DNA from 2 places in the Paenibacillus sp. FSL R10-2734 genome. Region 1 is predicted to be linked to the other one. Evidence: riboswitches for the same ligand, from Rfam matches in the RefSeq annotation. Region 1 holds a riboswitch; the other holds the start of a gene.
The links. A riboswitch is a leader RNA that binds a small molecule or an ion and turns the genes downstream of it on or off. The one in region 1 is predicted to bind cyclic di-GMP.

Region 1 (3,305 bases):
AATCGGAGAGTACATTGGACGGATTTATGATGAGTCTAAGGATAGACCGTTATATATTGTAAGTGAGACTAAAGGATATCATAACGATGAACAAGTGGATCGCCGGAAGGATTACAACAATGTCAGATAAGAATTTGCGGTCAGCTTTCATCCAATTCCTTAAATTTAATGCTGTAGGTTTGGTAAATACCCTCATTGATTTCGTGATCTTCACTTTACTGAACTCTATTGGGATGGTATATGGTTTAGCGCAGGTGATATCTTATAGTGCAGGAACAGCGAACAGCTTTATTTTGAATAAAAAAGTGACCTTTCGAGATCGTAATCGTGGCAACAAAGAGGGTTTTGATAAGGTACAGTTGTTAAAGTTTATCGTGCTGAATCTTGTAGTATTAGGAATATCGCTGCTGCTAATGCATCTGTTGACAGACAAGCTAGGCATGCAAGTGTTGATCTCCAAGGTTTTGGTTACTTTTGTCACGGTGATTATCAACTTTTTTGGAAGTCGTAAGTGGGTATTCTGAATTTCAGTAGAACCAATACACGGAGGTGAATTTCATGCGTAAATTCTCGTATGTTCTCATACTGGCCGGGATCCTCATCATGCTGTATCCAAAAGCTAACGAATGGTACAGCGACTGGCAGCAGGAGAAGCTGTTAGAATCGGCTGAACTGAGCACCAGCGATAGTACTCCACCGCCTGATCTGAAGAGCAAATATGCCGAAGTTACTCAGTTATTAGCAGAGGAATCGGTTCTGGACGCACAAGCGCAGCCTCAAGAAACGGAAAAGCCAGAACCAGAAATCAAAGTTGGTGGCAAGGTAATGGCCTTAATTGAAATAGATAAGATTGATTTGAAGCTACCTGTATTAGAAGGGGCTACTAAAGCCAATTTGAAGCATGCAGCGGCCCATATGAAAGAGACGACTCCACTTGGAGAAATAGGAAATGCAGCAATTGCTGCTCACAGAGCTAGAACTACGGGCAGATTGTTTAACAGATTGAATGAGGTTGTTATTGGAGATGTTATCACGGTAAAGACTAGCGATCAGGTATTGAATTACGAGGTTTATGATATTTCTGTTGTAGATCCAAGCGATGTATCTGTTCTTGATGGGAATAACAAGGATAAGATTCTTACCCTAATTACGTGTGACCCACTAGTAGATCCTACACATCGTTTAATTGTTCACGCCAAGCTTCCCAAATAGCAGATGAGAATGATATGAGAACTTAAATACAGAGAAATAACTATAAAATAATAGAAAATCTAGCAATTTTGTTCTTGTTTACGAGGATAAATATGGTAGTATAAGACTATAAAAGCTAAACACGATAAACGGCAAACCTATCGAAAGGTAGGGACGCAAAGCTAAAGGGCCTTCCCGAAAGGATGGCAGCCAGCTACCGAATGAAGAGGCTTTTTTTGTTTTTATAAAATATATAAGGTTTTTAGATTCATTTCTACTTAGTTGATTCTATTAATTTGTCTAGTGAAATTAGGACAGATAGAGCTTATACGATAAATGGCAAACCTATCGAAAGGTAGGGACGCAAAGCTAAAGGGCCTTCCCGAAAGGATGGCAGCCAGCTACCGAAAGGAGTTTTATCCGTGAAAAAGGTTTATTTTTTGATTGTGGCGTTGTTCGTACTGATTACTGCGGTTCCAGTAAACACAGCTCAAGCCGCAAGTGTAGATTCGAACTGGTTGAATACGTCGAAATTGGATCAAGGCGTAATCGGGATTAACTACGATATTCCAAAAGACAAAAGAATTAAGCTTATGATCACAAAAGATAACAGTAGCTATACATATAATTTATACGCTTCTGGACAAGCTGAGGACTTCCCTTTGCAACAAGGAAATGGGACTTATAAAGTCTCTGTTCTTGAGAACACAACGGGTAACAAATACAAAGCTCTTTATTCCGAGGTAGTAGATTTAACCATGAATGACTCAAATTCCGTATATTTGGGCTCCGTACAGAATGTGAAATGGAGTTCTTCTGATAAAGCGATCGTTAAGGCAAAAGAGCTTACAAAAGGCAAAACAACAGATGAAGAGAAGGTTAAGGCAATCTATAACTATGTGATTGCTAATGTACAATATGATTATTCTCTTGCTAATAACGTAACGACCGATTATATTCCAAGCATTAACAACACTTTGAATACTAAAAAAGGAATCTGCTATGATTATGCTTCTCTTTTTGCCGCAATGCTTCGTAGTGTAGATGTTCCTGCTAAGTTGGTGATGGGGAATACTAGCTACGTTACGCAATACCATGCATGGAATGAAGTATTGATGGATGGCAAATGGGTTACTATTGATACCACGGTAGATGCATCAGCAGCGAAAGGTAAGAAGAATGCGGATTTTATCAAGGCTTCAAGTAAGTATACTGCAGCTAAATACTATTAATTTGTATTGCTAGAATCATAACTCTATTAAATAAACAACCAGCTTAATTATTAAGCTAGTTGTTTATTTTGTTTTAGGGGTTGCTTTTTTATTAATAGATAGGTTATTATAGTTAAGCGTTGTTAGACAGCGTACAGGCAATGTTTGAGAGAGTTATATAAACGGCTTTCGAAAAATAAAGCTTGCATTACTGAGAACAACATGATATATTATAAGAGTTGCTGCTGAGACATTAAATGGCGCCAACGAGAACTTGATCTTTGAAAACTGAACAACGAGTGAGTAGGAAATCACGCAAGTGAAATCCAAAATAGAGAATTAATTTTCTCGTCAGATGTTTCAAAATGAGCATATCGCTCTTTTCAATACTAATTGGAGAGTTTGATCCTGGCTCAGGACGAACGCTGGCGGCGTGCCTAATACATGCAAGTCGAGCGGAGTTATTTTGAAAGCTTGCTTTCAAAATAACTTAGCGGCGGACGGGTGAGTAACACGTAGGCAACCTGCCCTTCAGACTGGGATAACTACCGGAAACGGTAGCTAATACCGGATAATTTCTTTTTTCTCCTGAAGAAAGAATGAAAGACGGAGCAATCTGTCACTGAGGGATGGGCCTGCGGCGCATTAGCTAGTTGGTGGGGTAACGGCCCACCAAGGCGACGATGCGTAGCCGACCTGAGAGGGTGAACGGCCACACTGGGACTGAGACACGGCCCAGACTCCTACGGGAGGCAGCAGTAGGGAATCTTCCGCAATGGACGAAAGTCTGACGGAGCAACGCCGCGTGAGTGATGAAGGTTTTCGGATCGTAAAGCTCTGTTGCCAGGGAAGAACGTCCGGTAGAGTAACTGCTATCGGAGTGACGGTACCTGAGAAGAAAGC
Region 2 (3,305 bases), 1.4 Mb from region 1:
TACCTTTCTCTAGGTACTTCACCGTTACCTGCTGTTTCGCTGGTGTGTAGTAAAAGATAACTTCTTGATGCTGATCTGCTGTAAATGTATATTCGTTCGTTGTGCTCCCAACTACGGAGTAGCCTGCTACATCCAATGCAGTTAGTGTCGTTTTCCCACCTGTTACACCGGAAGCATCAGTCGATGGTGCCACGTTCTGAGTTGTTCCTTCTAACAGATACTTTACTCTTACCGTTTGCGCATTTGCCTCATAATTATAGGTAATTGTAGTATCTTGATCTGGCATGTCACCTGTAACATGACCATTCGTATTAGTTAAACCACTACCTGTACTCAGAGTTACATCCTTCAACGTATATCCGTCAAATATCTTACTCTGAACATCTACTTGCTCGCCTTGAATTTTGTTTGCAGATGATACTGTATCCAAATCAACATTTCCAGCCTTGTATTCGACTTTTAATGTATGAGGTGCTTGAGTGTAACCGAACCATATAATCTGGCTAGGATCGCTAGTAGTTAGTGTTACATTCTCTGGACTACTTCCTTTAATCAGTTGATAACCCGCAACAACTTTAGGAGTAACCGAGTAACTCTTATCAATATCAAGCGCTTCTGTACCATTTTGTTTGAACGGGTCACTGTATAAAAGAGCAGCCTGATCAGGTCGATCAACGCGGACATTATTATCGTTGATTGGCTCACCGGCCGCATTGACTCGATACCCTTTAATTAATATTGACCCTTTTCCAAAGGTTACTTTTGGTACTTCGAAATTTTTGGAAGCAGGATTACCGTACACATCCGTATAATTCATCGTTGTAGTGCCATTTGTCGGATACAAATTATTAGGGTCCGATTTCTGATTAGAATCCCATTTCACAATGTAACTCATTGTTGCTGGGGTACCTTCGATAATATTGCCGATATCCCACTGAATCGTATCAGTTACAGAATCCCAGTTTGCTACACCTTGTGAAACTTTCGGATGAGTAGTGATATTATTGAACATTAGTCCCATAGGATCTGTGACTTTCGCGTTCTGCGCTGCATAAGCAATCTTACTCGATAATTCATTGAATACAGCTTTCAAATCAGCGCCGCTCGATGCGATATACCCCTTATCTTGGGTGTAAGTCAGAACGTTTGTTGCAATTGGATCATTAGCCACATCAAGTCCAATTGAATACATATGAATATCCTGATCTTGAGCTAATTTCGCCTCTGATACAGTACCAATGCCATTGTCTTTGACTTGGACTCCATCAACTGTATAAGAACTGAAAGTATAATTGCCTCCTGACCCAATACGACCACGAGTACTATAATCAAAATCCTTCAATGATTTTGTGAATGTACTACCTGATGGAAAAGTATAGTTCCCAGCATGTTTTGCCTTAAAACTATATGTTGGTTGTCCATCACTCAAGAGGACAATAAATTTATTGTTAGCCGAACTGTTCTTCAGCAGTTCACTAGCTTGATGGATCCCCGCTTGAATATTCGTACCTCCATTAGGGGATATATTATTGATTGCTGTATTTAACGCATCTTTATTGTTTACATCCGTAAAATCCGATATCTTGTTTGCAACATCTGAGAACGATATCACTGCAACTCTCGTTGTCGAATTTGGTTGAAGCAGTGAATCCACGAATTGGTTCGCAGCTGCTTTCGCTTTCGTCATTTTGCTGTTATCAGGCGATTTCCCATACGATTTACCACCAGTAGTACCAGGACCGTTATACGCCATACTCCCAGATTTATCAATAACCAAAACCACATCCGTAGTGGACTGTATATTCTTTCCTTCTACGGTCAGGGTTACTTCCCATTCCCCTTGCGTCTTAGTTGGCACAGCCGTCTTCGTCAGATTCACTGCACCTGCATCAGGCCATTTAAGATTATTCGGATCTGGATCAGCGCTCACTTGTGATGTAATAGGAATAAAACCAACAAGAAAAGAAACTACAATTAACCACGTAACTATTACTCTTAAACCTCTTCCAAGCATGTCTACCTCCTATGAGTTTATTTTTTAGCTCCTGAAGAGCACAAAAAAGCCCGACTGCAATATTCACGCTCATTGCAACCGGACGGTCATAGGTTAGTAACCAGTAGACTCCAAAGCTTTGCGACCTAACCTTTCAGTTAGTGTGCCAATAATTAAATTGTAGAATTTGCAGGCGTACATAGTTTCCATATATTGTCAGAAACTATTAATATGATAATTATAATATAGGCTCACAAACTAAGTCAATTTTCACAAATTGCATAAAGTAGATTTGAAATAAATAAATGGATGCCTTTTATTACTTCAAATTATTGGCTTCGCCTATATATGAATTCTGTAACTAATACAATAATTTGGTAGACAAAAGGTTTCTCAGCTACTAGAATAACGCTCTACTCTGCGAAATAATCAATGACCTTACGAAGAAACACAATCTGTGTTTACGTGAGGAACTCTTCATTAATAAATGTAGAAAAAGATTGCATAGCTGCTTCATAATCGAGTTTGGCAATTTCGTGAACAAGTAGACCGAATGCTGTCGTTCGTTTCAATTAGTGGTTATCTTTTTTTTATTTCCGCCAAAAAGTTGAACAGTCTGCCTTATCCAAAATATTAAACTCGATCATTTTCTCAAGTAATGAATAATCAACTGGATGATCCCACCGGATACGCATCAACTGCTTGGTGTAATCATAGCCAGCCTGCACAATTGCATCAGTAAAATGATTAATCCCTGCAATTTCAGGCGCAACAGCTATATGATGTTTGGATACGCTAAAGCCAATAATATATGTGTCGTGATCGGTGAACATGGGCTGATTCCACGCAACTTTTGGTTTTAAATCTGTGAATTTCCTTGATACCCAAGTCAAAACCTCTTCCATTCGCTCACGATGTTGTGGGTTATCAATTTGCGCTAAATATTCTGCGAAAACTTCCATCTCGTTCACTCCTCAAATATCGCCTTTTGTTCAGGCGTAGTTTGTTTACTTCTTCTTAAATATATACACAATCGGTATGTAAGCAAACCTCCGAGAAAACAAAGATAGCCTGAATTCGGACATTGAGTTCAAGTTGACTTTATTTTTCAAACATTTCAGAAGCAACTTGTTCCTATCTTAGCTAAAATCATTTTAGCCCACAATTTTTCACATCGCAATTTCAACATACACTGAAATGGAGAATTAACAAATGACGGATGCTAACCTTTCTGCAAAATGAGATTTTTCAAAGTATATGATCATTGGGCAAAAAAACCTGAAAGATCGAGAATTGACGCTCTCGACCTTCC

Region 2: linked by a shared signal. The riboswitch ahead of NSS67_RS06060 (MucBP domain-containing protein) and the one ahead of NSS67_RS31275 (transglutaminase-like domain-containing protein) in region 1 are both predicted to bind cyclic di-GMP.

The regions. Positions count from the first base shown of each region.
Region 1 covers NZ_CP150170.1:7,216,795-7,220,099, reverse strand. Annotated here, with positions in the region: gene NSS67_RS31290 (glycosyltransferase family 2 protein) at 1-130, shown strand, start outside; gene NSS67_RS31285 (GtrA family protein) at 120-524, shown strand; gene NSS67_RS31280 (class D sortase) at 559-1,212, shown strand; cyclic di-GMP riboswitch class I at 1,333-1,413, shown strand; cyclic di-GMP riboswitch class I at 1,520-1,600, shown strand; gene NSS67_RS31275 (transglutaminase-like domain-containing protein) at 1,614-2,423, shown strand; rRNA gene NSS67_RS31270 (16S ribosomal RNA) at 2,793-3,305, shown strand, end outside.
Region 2 covers NZ_CP150170.1:1,323,760-1,327,064, reverse strand. Annotated here, with positions in the region: gene NSS67_RS06060 (MucBP domain-containing protein) at 1-2,014, opposite strand, end outside; cyclic di-GMP riboswitch class I at 2,085-2,171, opposite strand; gene NSS67_RS06055 (iron chaperone) at 2,584-2,955, opposite strand.